3 regions of the Streptomyces sp. NPDC017529 genome follow, and region 3 is predicted to be linked to each of the others. Evidence: riboswitches for the same ligand, from Rfam matches in the RefSeq annotation. Region 3 holds a riboswitch; each other region holds the start of a gene.

Region 1 (5,349 bases), on a different contig from region 3:
GGTTGACCCACAGGCGCTCGGCCGGGATGGCGCCGAGGCCCGCGCGCAGCAGGTCCGCCGCCTCCTCGGCGCTCGGCACGCGGGGGGAGTGGATGTCGTACACGCCGGGGCCGGCCTCACGGGGGTAGCCGTGTGCGGCCAGTTCGCGGGCCACCTGCATGTGGGAGCGGGCGGCCTCCAGGCTGATGACGTCGGCGTCGAGATCGTCGATGGCCTGGACGACGTCGCCGAACTCGGCGTAGCACATGTGCGTGTGGATCTGGGTCCGGTCGCGCACCCCGCTGGTGGTGAGGCGGAACGCCTCGGTGGCCCAGGCCAGGTAGGCGGCGTGGCCGGCGGCGCGTAGCGGCAGCGTCTCGCGCAGCGCCGGCTCGTCCACCTGGATGACCGAGGTGCCGGCCGCCTCCAGGTCGCCGACCTCGTCGCGCAGGGCCAGCGCCACTTGGCGGGCGGTGTCGCCGAGCGGCTGGTCGTCGCGGACGAAGGACCAGGCGAGCATGGTGACCGGGCCGGTCAGCATGCCCTTGACCGGCCGGTCGGTGAGCGACTGCGCGTACCGGGTCCAGCGCACCGTCATCGGCTCGGGCCGCGAGATGTCACCCGCGAGGACCGGCGGACGGACATAACGCGTGCCGTACGACTGGACCCAGCCGTGCTGGGTGGCGAGGTAGCCGACGAGCTGTTCGGCGAAGTACTGCACCATGTCGTTGCGTTCGGGCTCGCCGTGGACGAGGACGTCGAGGCCCGCCTTCTCCTGGAAGGCGAGGACGTCGCGGATCTCGTTCCTGATGCGCTCCTCGTACCCGGCCGTGTCGATGCGCCCCGCACGCAGGTCGGCCCGGGCGGCCCGCAGTTCGGCGGTCTGCGGAAAGGAGCCGATGGTGGTGGTGGGCAGCAGGGGCAGGCCCAGGTGGGCGCGTTGGGCGGCGGCCCGCTCCGCGTACGGCGCGGCACGGCGGCCGTCGGCGTCGGTGACGGCGGCGGCCCGCTCGCGTACGACGGGGTCGTGGGTGATCGCGGAACCGGCGCGGGAAGCCAGGTCCGCGCGGTTGGCGGCCAGGTCGGCGGCGATCGTGTGCGTCCCCTGTGCGAGTCCGCGGGCGAGCGTGGCGATCTCGGCGGTCTTCTGCTTGGCGAACGCCAGCCAGCGCAGGACCTGCGGGTCGATGTCCCGCTCGGCGGCGGCGTCGAGCGGAACGTGCAGCAGGGAGCAGGACGCGGCCACGTCGACCCGGCCGGCCAGGCCCAGCAGGGTCCCGAGCGTGGCCAGCGACTTCTCGTAGTCGTTGATCCAGACGTTGCGGCCGTTGACGACTCCGGCGACCAGGCGCTTGTCGGGCAGGCCGCCGACGGCCGCGAGCGCGTCCAGGTTGCCGGCGGCGGCCTCGGTGAAGTCCAGCGCCAGGCCGTCGACGGGGGCCTTGGCGAGGACGGGCAGCGCCTCACCGAGCTGGTCGAAGTACGAGGCGACCAGCAGCTTCGGGCGGTCGGCGAGGGCGCCCAGCACGCGATAGGCGCGCTCGGCGGCGTTGAGTTCGGCCGGGGTGCGGTCCTGTACGAGGGCGGGCTCGTCCAGCTGCACCCATGAGGCGCCGGCCGCGCGGAGGTCGGCCAGTACCTCCGCGTAGACGGGAAGGAGCCGGTCGAGCAGGGTCAGCGGGTCGAAGCCGGCGGCGACGCCGGGGGCGGGCTTGGCCAGCAGGAGGTAGGTGACCGGGCCGACGAGCACCGGGCGCGGCGTGTGCCCGAGGGCGAGCGCCTCCTTCAGCTCGCCCACCTGCTTGGCGGAGTGCGCGGCGAAAACCGTGTCGGGCCCCAACTCCGGTACCAAGTAGTGGTAGTTGGTGTCGAACCACTTGGTCATTTCCAGCGGCGCCACGTCCTGCGTGCCGCGCGCCATCGCGAAGTAGCCGTCCAGGGCGCCGGCCGCGACGGCGGCACGGTGCCGGTCCGGGACGGCGCCGACCATGACGCTGGTGTCCAGGACATGGTCGTAGTACGAGAAGTCACCGGTCGGTACCTCGTGGATGCCGGCGTCGGCCAGTTGCTGCCAGTTCGAACGGCGCAGGTCCTTGGCGGTCTCCAGCAGGGCGTCCGCGGTGACGCGGCCCTTCCAGTAGCCCTCGACGGCCTTCTTCAGTTCCCGGTTCTGTCCCTGGCGGGGGTAGCCGTACACGGTGGCCCGTGCTGCCGCGGCTGCGGGCTTCGCTGTCACGGAACTCTCCTTCGCGAGCGTGATCTTCTCCGAGCCCCGGTGACGGGACGAGAACGCGAAGGAATGGCGGCCCGGACGAGCCGCGGGGCGTCCGATGACGCCCATGCCCGCCTGATGTGGTCGCCGACCCTCCCTCGGGGTCACCGGGACGTCCGCGCACGCATGGACGCGCGCGGGCAACGGGCAGGTCTTCGGACTCGCGGGCCCGTCTGCCGGATCGTCGTCCGGCGGACACCTACTGGCCGTCGCTTCCCGGATCCGCGGCCCGGATCCAGTGCGTATGACGGCGGTCGTTCCCGCTCACCGCTGCGGGGCAGTCCCGGATTCCCACCGGGTTCCCTCTTACGACGCGTCTGCCTGGCGGGCAGGGCGAACCAGCTGCACCGGACACAGTAGATCGACCGTGGCCCGCACGGACACCCCTGTTCACATGGCGGTACGTGAGATGGGACACGAGTGCCGCGACCGGCCTACGCGGGCGGCCGCGGACTCACGGTCATGCGGATGTCGTCGGCCGCCCACAGCACGAACCGTTCGACCGGCGTCACCTCGTGCCCCGGCGCGGGCCGGAACCGGAACCGCTTCAGCAGTACGGCCAGGACCAGTTGGGCCTCGACCATCGCGAGAGCGGCGCCTTCGCAGCTGCGCGGCCCGATGCCGAACGGGACGTAGGCCAGCCTCGGCCGCCCGGCCACCTCCCGCGCGAGGAAGCGCTCGGGTACGAACCTCTCGGGTTCGGGCCAGTAGCGGGGGTTCATGTGGACGGCCCAGAACGGATAGAAGACCGTCGTCCCGGCCGGGATCTCGTAACCGCCCAGGGCAAGGTCCTCGGTCGTCTCCCGCGCACCGTACGGGCCGGGCGGGAACAGCCGCATCGACTCCTTCAGGACCATGTCCAGGTACGTGAGCCGCCGCAGGTCGACGTACCCGGGCACCGCCCGGTCGCCGAGCACCCGGTCCAGCTCCTCGGCGACGCGTTCGCCCACGTCGGGGTGGCGCCCCAGCAGATGCAGGGTCCACGAGACGGCAACTCCGGTGGTGTGGTGGGCGGCCAGCAGCGTCACCATGACGGTGTCGCGGATCCGCGCGGGCCGCTCACCGGCCTCGACGAGCGCCCCGACCAGATCGCTCCGGTCGGCGGGGCCGCCGCGGCGGTGCGCCGCGACCACCCGGTCGACCGTCGCGCGGAGGTAGGCGAGGGCCCGCGCCGTCCGCCGGTCCCGTTCCTCCCGCGTCCCCGGAACCGGCACCTGGTAGAGCCGCCCCAGGTATTCGGTGAGCACCTCCTCGAAGGCGGTCACAACGCCGTCCGGGTCCGCGGCGTCGCCTCCCAGCGCGTACTCGCAGATCATCCGCAGCGACAGCGCGGTCAGGTCCTTCTGCAACGCGACGGGCCCGCCGTCGGCCTGCCCGGCCCAACAGTCCGCCAGTGCCGTCGCCAGCGCGGTGAACCGCTCGAAGTGCCGCTCGTGTGAAGGGCGCCCGGCCAGCACCGACAGCAGCAGACGCCGCCACGGGGCGTGCTCGTCGGCCGGCAGCACCTGTAAGTTGCCCGCCTCGCACAGCGGGGCCAGGAACTCGAACAGCCGCTCAGGCCGCTTGTCGATGTGAGCCGTGGCCTCCAGCAGCACGGGGTCGGCGACCGACACGGCCGTCTCGGCGCCCGGGAGCTGGAACCGTACGACGGGCCCGTACTCGGCGTGCAGCCACAACTGGTAGTGGTGCAACCCGCCCGCCGCCGCGACAGCGCCCACCCCGCCGTCCGCCCGGGGTTCGGGGCCCGGAATACGCATGGTCACGCCTCCCAACGGAACTCTGCGACCATCAGGGCACGACGATAACCACGGTTCTCTTCGACGTCGACGGTGTCCTGCCGGACTCGACGGCGGCCCGGGGACACCGCCCGTGACGGGCCGACTCCTGCCTCTCCTACGGCGAGAAGTAGACCCCCGGCGGCACCCCGACCACGCGCCTGAACGCTGCCACGAACGCGCTCGGTGACGCGTAGCCGACCCGCGGGGCCACCGCGGCCACCGTCGCGCCGCCCGCCAGCAGCGGCATCGCGGCCTGGAGGCGTACCCGGGTGCGCCACTGCCCGAACGGCATGCCCGTCTCCGCGGTGAACGCGCGGGCCAGGGTCCGCGCGCTCGCCCCCACTTCCGTGCCCCACTCCGCCAGCGTCCGGCCGTCCGACGGCCGGCTGCGCAGGGCGCGTGCGACGCGGCGCGCCCGGCCGTCGCTGGGCAGCGGCGCCAGTACGGTCGTCACCGACACCGGACGCAACTGGTCGATCAGGACCGCCTCCGCCCGCTCCCTGGCCTCCGCCGGCAGGCCGTCGTCCGCCAGGTACGTGATCAGCTCGCGCAGCAGCGGCGAGACGCCCACGACGGTGGGCGCCGTCCAGTCCACCGGGCAGCGGTCTGGCGCGCACCACAGGCTCCGGCCCACGACCGCGCTGGTCGCCCCCGTCGCGTGCTCGATGCCGGCCGGTATCCACAGCGCCATGGTCGGCGGCAGGATCCAGGTGTTCCCCTGGGCGCGTACGGCGACCACGCCCCGCTCCGCCCAGGCCAGTTGGTGCGTCGTGTGCCAGTGCGTCCCGTACCACTGGCCGTCGTCGACCGCGAAGCTGCCGACGACGACCGCGGTGTGCGGAAACCCGCCGTGCGGTGCCAGGTGTCCGTATCGCGACAGGACCTGTCGCCCCACCTCGTGGTGGACGTCGTCGGCGCTTCTTAGCATCGCAGCATGGCCTCCATGAACCGCGTACACCAATGGATCTGCAGTTCGGACAAGTGGGCACGGGGGGTCGAGCGGAATCTGCTCCCCTGGGCCCTCGACGGAGTGGAACTCGGTACCGAGACCTTGGAGATCGGCCCCGGCTACGGCGCCACCACGCGCGTGCTCGAACGGCGCGTGCCGGGTCGTCTCAGTGTCCTCGAAGTCGACGCCGAGTTCGCCAAGAACCTCCAGAAAACGTATGCGGACCGGGTCGAAGTCGTGCACGGTGACGGGACGTCGATGCCGTTCCCCGACGGCGCGTTCGACGCCGTCGTCTGCTTCACGATGCTGCACCACGTGCCGTCGCCCGGGCAGCAGGACCGCCTCTTCGCCGAGGCCCGTCGCGTGCTGCG
Region 2 (5,349 bases), on a different contig from region 3:
ACCCGTTCCGCCGGTACGAAGTGGTCGGCGAGCCCGCAGAGCAGCGCGTCCCCGGCCGCCACCGGCGCCCCGGTCAGCGCCAGGTGGGTGCCCAGCTGTCCGGGCGCCAGCGCCAGCAGGTACGTGCCGCCGACGTCCGGCACGAAGCCGATGCCGGTCTCCGGCATGGCGACCTTGGAGCGCTCGGTGACGATCCGTACGCTGCCGTGCGCCGAGACGCCGACGCCGCCGCCCATCACGATGCCGTCCATGACGGCGACGTACGGCTTGGGGTAGCGCGCGATACGGGCGTTGAGCCGGTACTCGTCGCGCCAGAAGGCGGCGGAGGCCGTGCCGCCGGTCCCGGCGTCCTCGTGGATGGCGCGGATGTCGCCGCCCGCGCACAGCCCGCGCCCGCCCGCGCCGCTGATCACCACGGCCTCCACCGCGGGGTCCTGCTCCCACGCGGCCAGGGCCGCGTCGATCCGGCGCACCATGGCGTGGGTGAGGGCGTTGAGCGCTTTGGGGCGGTTGAGGGTGAGGTACGCCGCGCGGCCCTCGGTCCGCAGCAGTACGGAGTCGTCGGTCATCGGGCGGCCCCCGCCCCGGCGCGGGCGCCGCCGGTCTTCGCCCCGGTCAGCCCGCGGGCCACGATCACACGCATGATCTCGTTCGTCCCTTCCAGGATCTGGTGCACCCGAAGATCGCGGACGATCTTCTCCATGCCGTACTCGCTCAGGTATCCGTAACCGCCGTGCAGTTGCAGCGCGCGGTCGGCGACGGAGTAGCCCGTGTCGGTGGCGAACCGTTTGGCCATCGCGCACAGCTGCGGCGCCTGCGGGTCGGCGCGGTCCAGCGCGTCGGCCGCCTGCCGCACCAGCGCACGGGCCGCGGCCAGCTCCGTCGCCATGTCTGCGAGCCGGAACTGCAGCGCCTGCGCGTCCAGCAGCCGGCCCCCGAACGCCTCCCGGTCCGCGAGGTAGGCCTGCGCCGCGTGCAGCGCGCTCTGCCCGCCGCCGAGGGAGCAGGCGGCGATGCCGAGCCGGCCGCCGTTGAGGCCGCTCATCGCGATGCGGAAGCCGTCGCCCTCCGCACCCAGCCGCCGGTCGGCGGGGACGCGCACCTCGCCCAGGACCACCTGCCGGGTGGGCTGCGCGTTCCAGCCCATCTTCTTCTCGTTGGCACCGAACGACAGCCCCGGGTCGTCGCGCTCGACGACGAACGCCGAGATGCCGCCCGGCCCTTCCTCGCCGGTACGGGCCATCACCACGTACACCTGCGAGGCACCGGCGCCGGAGATGAACTGTTTGACGCCGGTCAGCACGTAGTCGTCGCCGTCGCGCACCGCACGCGTGCGCAGCGCCGCCGCGTCCGACCCGGCGCCCGGCTCGGTCAGGCAGTAGCTGCCCAGGTCCGCCATCGAGCACAGGCCGGGCAGCCAGCGGGCGCGCTGCGCGTCGTCGCCGTACCGGTCGATCATCCAGGCGACCATGTTGTGGATGGAGAGATAGCCCGCGATGGACGGGCAGGCGGTGGCCAGCACCTCGAAGACCAGCACGCCGTCCGCGCGGCCGAGCGCGGAGCCGCCGCACTCCTCCCGTACGTAGATCCCGCCGAGCCCGAGCCCGGCGGCCTTGCGCAGCACGTCCACGGGGAAGTGCTTGTCCTGGTCCCAGGCCACGGCGTGCGGCGCGATGTGCTCCTGCGCGAAGTCCAGCGTGGTCTCGACGATGGCGAGCTGGTCCTCGGTGAGCGAGCTGAGCGAGGCGGCCGTGCCGGCGGTGGTCATGACGCTCATCGCGCTCAGCCCATCGTCGGGATGGTGAAGCTCGCGCCCTCCTTGACCCCGGAGGGCCAGCGCGAGGTGACGGTCTTGGTGCGGGTGTAGAAGCGGATCGCGTCCGGGCCGTGCTGGTTCAGGTCGCCGAAGCCGGACCGCTTCCAGCCGCCGAAGGTGTGGTACGCCACGGGCACCGGGATCGGCACGTTCACGCCGACCATGCCCGTGTTCACCCGGCGGCTGAAGTCCCGCGCGGTGTCCCCGTCCCGGGTGAAGATCGCCACGCCGTTGCCGTACGGGTGCTCCGTGGGCAGCCGCAGCGCCTCCTCGTAGTCGGCCGCCCGGACCACCGACAGCACGGGCCCGAAGATCTCCTCCTGGTAGATCCGCATGTCCGGGGTGACCCGGTCGAAGAGCGAGGCGCCCGCGAAGAAGCCGTCCTCGTGCCCCGGGAGGGAGAAGTCCCGGCCGTCGACGACCAGTTCGGCGCCCTCGGCGACGCCGAGGCCCACGTAGGAGCGGACCCGGTCCAGCGCGTCCCGGCCCACCAGCGGCCCGAAGTCGGCGTGCGGGTCGTCGGAGCGGCCGATGCGCAGCGCGCCGATCCGCTCCTTGAGCCGTGCCACCAGCGCGTCGGCGGTCTCCTCGCCGACGGGTACGGCGACCGAGATGGCCATGCACCGCTCGCCGGCCGACCCGTACCCGGCGCCCACCAGCGCGTCCACCACCTGGTCGAGGTCGGCGTCCGGCATCACGACCAGGTGGTTCTTGGCGCCGCCGAAGCACTGGGCGCGCTTGCCGTGCGCCGCGGCGGTCGCGTAGATGTGCGCGGCGACCGGCGTCGAGCCGACGAAGCCCAGCGCTTCGACGCGCGGGTCCTCCAGCAGCGTGTCCACCGACTCCTTGCCGCCGTGCACGACGTTGAGGACGCCCGGCGGCAGGCCCGCCTCCAGGAACAGCTCGGCCAGTCGCAGCGGTACGGACGGGGCCCGCTCGGACGGCTTCAGGATGAACGCGTTGCCGCAGGCGAGGGCCGGCGCGGCCTTCCACAGCGGGATCATCGCGGGGAAGTTGAACGGGGTGATCCCGGCCACCACGCCGAGCGGGCGGCGCAGCGAGTGCACGTCGATGCCGGTCCCGGCGTTGTCGGAGAACTCGCCCTTGAGCAGGTGCGGGATGCCCGCGGCGAACTCGACCACCTCCAGGCCGCGCTGGAGGTCGCCGTGCGCGTCCGGGACGGTCTTGCCGTGCTCGCTCGACAGCAGCCGGGCCAGCGCGTCCCGCTCGCCCTCCACCAGGCGCAGGAAGTTGAGCAGCACACGGGCGCGCCGCTGGGGGTTCCACTCGCCCCATTCGGGCTGCGCGGACGCCGCGTCGGCGACGGCCGCGGCCGTCTCGGACCGGTTGGCGAGCGGTACCCGGGCCTGCACGGTGCCGGTGTTGGGGTCGAACACGTCGCCGTAAGCACCGGAGGCACCCGGGGTGTGCTTGCCGCCGACGAAATGGGTGAGTTCGCGGACCATGGGAGCCTGCTCTCGTCAGGTGGAATCCGGGGATGGCACGGCCGGGCACCCGGGCGGCGCGGAGGGCGCGCGGACCGTGGCGGGGCCGTGGGACGCGAAGGGCGTGGAACCGTCAGCGCGCGGGCGGTGCCGCGGGCCGGGCCGGATCACCTGGGCTGTGGGTACGCACCGGTGCCATGCGTGTCTGCTCCATCCTCGTGGACAACACGGAACAACACCCGCGGCCGGTATCCTGGCTTCCGGATCACCGCGCGCCGCCCGCCTTCCCGACCGCGTTCTCGTCAGTGGCGTGTTGCTCGGCGTCGCACTCCCCGGTCACAGTGGCGGGACCACGCCGGATTCGCACCGGCTTCCCTGCACCGCGGGCCTTGGTCACGACGATATAGTTGGACGTCCTAGTAAGTCCAGGGGGTCCCGCCACGCCGCCCGGCCCGTCACCGCTTCCGGCGGGCGTTGAGGCGGGCGGACTGGCGTGTCAGATGGTCGCGTTCGGCGAGGTTGGACGCCTTACGGGCGGCTTCGGCGTACAGCCGGGCCGCCGTCGGCAGGTCGCCGTCGCGTTCGTGGAGGTATGCCGCCACCGCGGTGTGGCGGGGCAGGGAGGCGTCCAGCGCCGCCAGTTCCGCCAGGCCGGCGCGCGGGCCGTCGGCCTCGCCCACGGCCACCGCGCGGTTGAGCCGGACGACCGGGCTGCCGGTCAGGCGCGTCAGCTCGTCGTACCACTCGACGATCTGCACCCAGTCGGTCTCCTCGGCGGTGGGCGCGTCCGCGTGCAGTGCCGCGATGGCGGCCTGGGCCTGGAACTCGCCCAGCCGGTCGCGGGCCAGGGCCGCCTGGAGGATCCCGACGCCCTCGGTGATCGCCTCGGTGTCCCACCGGCCGCGGTCCTGCCCGGCGAGCGGCACCAGGCCGCCGTCGGGCGCGGTCCGGGCCGCGCGCCGGGCGTGGTGGAGCAGCATGAGGGCGAGCAGCCCCGCCACCTCGGGGTGGTCGATCGCGGCGGCGAGCTGCCGGGTGAGCCGGATGGCCTCGGCTGCGAGGTCGACGTCGCCGGAGTAGCCCTCGTTGAAGACCAGGTAGAGGACGCGCAGCACGGTGGCCACGTCGCCGGGCCGGTCGAACCGCACACCGGAGACGGTCCGCTTGGCCCGGCTGACTCTCTGTGCCATGGTCGCCTCCGGCACCAGATAGGCCTGGGCGATCTGGCGGGTGGTGAGGCCGCCGACGGCCCGCAGTGTGAGCGCGACCGCGGACGCCGGTGTCAGCGAGGGGTGGGCGCACAGGAAGTAGAGCCGGAGAGTGTCGTCCACCGCGGACGCGGGTCCGGGCGCCGGTTCCTCGTCGGCGCGGTCCTCACGCCGGCGGCGTGAGGCGTCCGCCCGGGCCGTGTCGAGGAACCGGCGCCAGGCCACGGTGACCAGCCAGCCCTTCGGGTCCCGTGGCCGGCCGGCGGGCCAGGCGCGGACCGCTTCGACCAGCGCGTCCTGTACGGCGTCCTCGGCCGCCGCGAAGTCGGCTCCGCGGCGGACGAGGACGCCGAGCACGCCCGGCGTGAGGCTCCGGAGCAGGGTCTCGTCCACTGCGGAGGTCACTCCGTGATGGTGGGCGGCGCGGCGAGGAAGGGGCGCACCTCCAGCCACTCGTGGATGGGCTTGCTGCCCGCGCCGGGGGCGGCCGACAGCTCCCCGGCCAGCTCGACGGCGCGTTCGTGGCTGTCGACGTCGATGACCATCCAGCCGGCGATGAGGTCCTTGGTCTCGGCGAACGGCCCGTCGGTGACCGGCGGGCGCCCCTCGCCGTCGTAGCGGACCCACGCGCCCTCGGGGGCGAGCGCCTGGCTGTCGACGAACTCGCCGGTCTGCTCCAGCCGGTCCGCGAAGTCGCTCATGTACTGCACGTGGGCGGAGATCTCCTCCGGCGTCCACTGGCTCATGGGTACGTCGTGGTCCGAAGCCGGGGCGCCGCGGTAGTGCTTCAGCAGCAGGTACTTGGCCATGGTGGCTCTCCTCGGTGGTGGTGCGGCCCATTGTGGTCGCGTTCACTGCGGGGACGTAGCCGGTCGCCGGT
Region 3 (5,349 bases):
GGAGCGATGTCGGTGGCGCCGAAGGAGACGGCGGCGGTCAGCGCGACGAGGAGCGCGAGCAGCAGCGCGACGGCGAGCCATGGCGTACGGGGTTTTCGCGGCGTACGGGCCACGAGTGGCGTACGGTCCTCGGGTGGCGTACGGGCCTTGAGCGTCGTACGAGGCATCAGCGGCCCGCCGCCCCGGCCCCGCCCAGCCGGTCCGGGTACAGCGTCTCCGCGATCCGCCGCACCGTGTCGGCGTTGCCGACCCCCGCGATGGTCGTCTGCTCGGAGCCGATGCGCAGGAATTTCCCTTCCTTCACGGCACGCAACCCCGCCGTCCCCGCAAATCCCTTCAAGAACTGCTCCGCCTCGTCGAACGCCTTCTCATTCGCGGCAGCACTCCCCCGGTTCCGTACGCCCAACTGAATCCAGTCCGGGTCCTTGTCCACCACGTCCTCCCACGACACCGGCTTGAAGTCCCCCGCGCAGTCCGCGAAGACATTGCGCGCCCCGGCTTCGGTCAGCACCGCGTGCGCCACCTGCCGGTTGCAGACGGCCACCGGCTGCTTCGTACCCGCGTCGAAATCGAAGAAGAAATACGACGGCCGCTTCGAAGCGGGCACGTCCGCAAGGGCCTTCCGCACTCCGGAGACCTTCTTCTCCATCTCCGTCACCAGTTGCAGGGCACGCCGCGAGGTGCCCGTGACCTGCCCGAGCCGCCGGATATCACCCTCGACGGCGGACAGATCCCGCTGCGGCGCCTTCTTGCGCGGCGCGCATGCCGTCGAAGCCAGATAGACGTGCTTGATGCCCGACGCGGCGAACTCCTCGTCGGTCGGCGCGGCAGCCGCCCCGCCCATGTTCCCCATCGACGCGAACGTATCGATATAGAGATCGGCCCCGGAACCGAGCAGTTTCTCCTTCGGAATCACCGCCTTGCCCAGCACCGGCACCCGCTGCGCCTGCGCGTCCAGATCCGGCGGCAACGTTCCCTTACCCGGCGGAAATCCCGTACCGACGACCCGGTCACCCACCCCCAGCCGGAGCAGCATCTCCAGGCTCGACGCATTGCTCGTGACGATTTTCCGCGGAGCAGCGGAAAACGTCGTCTCCCGCCCGTCGCAATCGGTGACCGTGACCGGGAAACCGGCTTTGCCGCCGTCCCGGGCGCCCGCGGCGCTCCCGCCCGTACCACCGGCGGCGCCACCGCATCCGGTGGCCAGCGCGGCCACCCCCACCGCCAGCGCCGCCGCCAGCACCGTTGTCGTCGCCGTAGCCGTTGTCGTCGCCGTCCGCTTCCCGCGAGGACGCATACGCCCGTTCTCCCCTGCCGCTCGACTCTCCGGCGGCCCGCCACTGCGAGCCGCGGACCAGGTAGTCGAGCGGACGGGGCCCGCGGTTCCCGCGGAATCGGCCCGGTGGCCGCGCACCTCCGGAGGTTGGAGTGCCGGAGGTTAGAGTGTCCGGGCCGTGGTGTTCGGGAAGACCGGTGACGACCTTCGGGTCCAGGCCGGAGCGGCCCTCGCCACTGTGATCGGGAAGTTCCCGCCCATTCCGTACGCGCCTACGCCCGTACGGAGCCACTGTCCGCAGCCCGCGGCCGGGAAGGCCGGGCCGGGCGCGCTCACCCGTAAGCCAGGAGACCGGCCACGGCATCTCACGAACTGATCCACGAGGTGCTGGAGCGTGACCACCGAATGCCCCTGTCCCCCACCCCCCTACCCTCCCCTCCCTCTCCTTCCTCCCCTTCCTCCCCTTCCTCTTCGCCCTCCCCCCTGCCCGGCTTCCGCTGGCAGCGTCAGGACACGGTGCGCACCGCGGGCCTGATGGCGGTGATAGCCGCGCTGCACGTCGTCGCCTTCGGCGTGCTCTTCCTCCTCGTCGTGCCGAACCACTACACCGTGGGTTCGCAGGTCTTCGGCGTCGGCCTCGGCATCACCGCGTACACCCTCGGCATGCGGCACGCCTTCGACGCCGACCACATCGCCGCCATCGACAACACCACCCGCAAACTGATGGCCGACGGCAAGCGCCCGGTCTCCGTGGGGTTCTGGTTCGCGCTCGGGCACTCCAGCGTGGTCGTCGCCATGGCCGCGCTGGTCGCCGGCGGCGCACAGCTGGCGGGCACCCTGCTCGACGACGAATCCCGCACCCACCAGGTTCTCGGCACCGTGGGCACCACGGTCTCCGGCACCTTCCTCTACCTGATCGCCGCGCTCAACCTCGTCGCGCTGGCGGGCATCTGGCGGGTCTTCCGCGCCATGCGACAGGGGCGCTACAACGAGGCCGAGCTGGAGGAACACCTCGACTCCCGCGGCTTCATGAACCGCGTCCTGGGCCGCTTCACCCGCTCCATCACCCGCCCCGGCCAGATGTACCCGCTCGGCTTCCTCTTCGGCCTCGGCTTCGACACCGCGACCGAGGTCACCCTGATGGTGATGGCGGGCAGCGGCGCCGCGGCCGGCCTGCCCTGGTACGCGATCCTGGTCCTGCCGCTGCTGTTCGCGGCGGGAATGAGCCTGTTCGACACGCTGGACGGTACGTTCATGAACTTCGCGTACCAGTGGGCGTTCTCGAACCCGGTGCGCAAGGTCTACTACAACCTCACGATCACCGGCCTGTCGATCGCCGTCGCGTTCTTCATCGGGACCATCGAGCTGGTCAGCGTCCTGCACGAGAAGCTGGACCTGAAGGACGACGTCACCGGCTGGATCTCGTCCATCGACCTGGACAACGTCGGCTTCATCATCGTCGGCCTGTTCGTGGTGGTCTGGGCCGCGGCCCTGGCGTACTGGCGGCTGGCCGGGGTGGAGAAACGCTGGGCGGCGCGGACGACGGGGACGGCGCGGACGGCGCCGACGACGGCGAGGGCCGGGGAGACGGAAACCCCGGAAACCGTCTGACCCGGTCCCCGGCCGGTCGCGGCACGCTCCGGCGCTCCCCCGGAGCGGGCCGCGACCGGCTTCCGCCCCTCGGGGGCTTCCGTCCCTCGGCGGCCGCCGCCCCTCCTCAGGTCGCCGAACCGGCCGCCGCGCCCGTCTTCAACCCGGGACCCCAGCGCTCCAGCGCCGCGTCGAGGTCGAGCGGGAGCAGCCGGTCGGGCTCGTCCGCCCCCGGCCAGTCCGCACGCGGCACGCGCCACATGACCTCGAACTCGTTGCCGTCCGGGTCCTTCGCGTACAGCGACTTGGACACCAGGTGATCGGTGGCGCCCACCAGCGCGCCCCGCCCGGCCAGCTCGGCCGCGATGTCCGCGAGCTCGCCGAGGGTGCCGACCTCCCAGGCCAGGTGGTACAGGCCCACCCGGCCGTGCTCGGGGCCCGGCGCGTGGTCGCCGACCGCGAACAGCCCGAGGTCGTGGTCGTTGGCCGTCCCCTCGGCACTGAGGAACGCGGCCCGCCCCGGCACCTCGGTGTCCACCCGGAACCCGAGCGCCTCGGTGTAGAAAGCCACGGCGCGCTCGACGTCACGCACATACAGCACCGCGTGGTTCAACCGCCGCACACTCACGTCAATCCCTCACTTCCCACATCTCCCACGTCCGTCGTCTTCGTCTTCCCCGCCGGGCGTCACTTCCGCAGCAGCAGAATCACGCCCGCCAGGACCACACCGAGCACCACGGCGGCCACGCCGTACGCGAGCCGGTGCGCACGCAGGACCGGCAGCAGCCGGTCGATCGCGTACCGGCCGGGACCGGTCAGCGCGAGGGCCCCCGCACCCGCCGTGAGCAGCAGCTCGTACTCCACGCCCTCGGGCGCGAAGAACCCGCCGCCCCACTTCACCGCCAGCGCGTTCACCATCGTGCCGACGATCGCCGCGCCGGCCAGCGGCGTCAGCAGCCCGACCGCCAGCCCGAGACCGCCCAGCGTCTCGCTGAGCCCGGCCACCACGGCCATCGCCTTGCCCGCCGGATACCCGCTGGCCGTGAAGAACTGCTCCGTCCCGTCCAGCCCGCCCCCGCCGAACCAGCCGAACAGCTTCTGCGCACCGTGCGCGGCCATGGTCAGCCCGACCGCGAGCCGCAGCACCAGCAGGCCGACGTCGTACGCGTGCGGAGTCGCGGCATGCCGGTCGTCGGCACCGCTGCCGTAGCTGCTGAGAGGGCTGAGGGGGGAGGTCATACGAGCGCTCTTTCCTGTCTGACGGCCGGCCGGGCTGTCTGCCCGGCCGGGCCGGTCGCGATCACGATCAAAGTACTTGAAACTTCAAGTCACACATCGACGATACACATCGCTTGAAAGTCGAACAACAGGACTCTGCCCACCCGGTAACTCTCCAGACACGCCCCCACACACCAAGCGACACTTCAAGCCACCTCGGCCCTACCCGGCGCCCACCCAGCACTCCTTGTCCCCGCCACGCCACTCCACCAGCCCCGGGGCATCGAGGTCGATGTCCTCGGCATCGGGCGCCAAACCCGCGTGCCGCAGGAACTCGGCGACATCCCCCCGCCCGTGCGCCACCCCGACGATCTGCCCATGAACGGTGACCCGGCGCCCGCCCGACGGCGAGGGCGGGTGCACGATCACCGGCGGATGCTCACCCATGCATTCAGCGTGCACCGAGACCGCCACCCCCGCACGTCGAAGACTCAATACCGCCCCCGCCCCACCCCCGCAAACCCCAACCAGCAAAAATACAAACCCCACCCCCCAAACACCCCACCCACACCCACCCACACCCCGAAAACAGATGAAACTCCCCATCACCATCCACCAGGCCCGCCTCGGCGCCGAGAATTTCAAAGTGATCCGCCCGGCCAGCCCCCTGCCCCACGCCGTACTCGCCAACCAAGGCCTACGCCTGAACCTCTCCCTGGACCAGGAATCCGCACAACACATAGGCGCCCTGTGGACACTGGCGGCAACGTCACCACGCGCACTGATCCACCTGCCACTACGAGCCACCCAGCCCGGCACCCACACCCTGGACCTGGTGCTGCTCCACCACTCCCGCCAGTTCACACCATCACGCTGGAAGGACGTACGCCGACGCCTCACCCCCGGCCGCCCGCGCACCGTAACCCTGCCCGACGCAACCCCGGCCGACGAGCCCGAGACCGACCCCGGCACCCGCCACCACCGGGAAAACCGGGACCGGTTCCACCAGCACCTCTACGCCGAAACCCTCTTCATGACCGGCAGCGCGAAACTCTTCAGAGAAACCACCAACCGCTTCTCCGGAATCGCCCGACACAACCCCACCCCGCCCACACCCCACCACTGCACCGAATTCCACTCCACCGACGGCACCCTCACCCCCACCGCCCAAGAAATCCACATAGAACTCTGCCCCCACTGACCCCGCTGCTCAGAGTTCGGACAAACCGGCCCGCCGCCCCCCGTCACGGCGGGCCGCTTTCTTA

The links. A riboswitch is a leader RNA that binds a small molecule or an ion and turns the genes downstream of it on or off. The one in region 3 is predicted to bind cobalamin.
Region 1: linked by a shared signal. The riboswitch ahead of metE (5-methyltetrahydropteroyltriglutamate--homocysteine S-methyltransferase) and the one ahead of ACH4K4_RS07795 (HoxN/HupN/NixA family nickel/cobalt transporter) in region 3 are both predicted to bind cobalamin.
Region 2: linked by a shared signal. The riboswitch ahead of ACH4K4_RS29985 (CoA-acylating methylmalonate-semialdehyde dehydrogenase) and the one ahead of ACH4K4_RS07795 (HoxN/HupN/NixA family nickel/cobalt transporter) in region 3 are both predicted to bind cobalamin.

Annotation. Positions count from the first base shown of each region.
Region 1 covers NZ_JBIRJY010000024.1:37,228-42,576, forward strand. Annotated here, with positions in the region: gene metE (5-methyltetrahydropteroyltriglutamate--homocysteine S-methyltransferase) at 1-2,215, opposite strand, end outside; cobalamin riboswitch at 2,380-2,609, opposite strand; gene ACH4K4_RS34280 (cytochrome P450) at 2,686-4,008, opposite strand; gene ACH4K4_RS34285 (AraC family transcriptional regulator) at 4,145-4,957, opposite strand; gene ACH4K4_RS34290 (class I SAM-dependent methyltransferase) at 4,964-5,349, shown strand, end outside.
Region 2 covers NZ_JBIRJY010000015.1:150,429-155,777, forward strand. Annotated here, with positions in the region: gene ACH4K4_RS29975 (enoyl-CoA hydratase/isomerase family protein) at 1-569, opposite strand, end outside; gene ACH4K4_RS29980 (acyl-CoA dehydrogenase family protein) at 566-1,777, opposite strand; gene ACH4K4_RS29985 (CoA-acylating methylmalonate-semialdehyde dehydrogenase) at 1,783-3,282, opposite strand; cobalamin riboswitch at 3,487-3,668, opposite strand; gene ACH4K4_RS29990 (RNA polymerase sigma factor) at 3,717-4,862, opposite strand; gene ACH4K4_RS29995 (YciI family protein) at 4,871-5,278, opposite strand.
Region 3 covers NZ_JBIRJY010000003.1:101,419-106,767, forward strand. Annotated here, with positions in the region: gene ACH4K4_RS07785 (FecCD family ABC transporter permease) at 1-167, opposite strand, end outside; gene ACH4K4_RS07790 (ABC transporter substrate-binding protein) at 167-1,240, opposite strand; cobalamin riboswitch at 1,439-1,651, shown strand; gene ACH4K4_RS07795 (HoxN/HupN/NixA family nickel/cobalt transporter) at 1,661-2,887, shown strand; gene ACH4K4_RS07800 (VOC family protein) at 2,994-3,494, opposite strand; gene ACH4K4_RS07805 (DoxX family protein) at 3,554-4,105, opposite strand; gene ACH4K4_RS07810 (hypothetical protein) at 4,307-4,531, opposite strand; gene ACH4K4_RS07815 (hypothetical protein) at 4,677-5,285, shown strand; gene ACH4K4_RS07820 (hypothetical protein) at 5,347-5,349, opposite strand, start outside.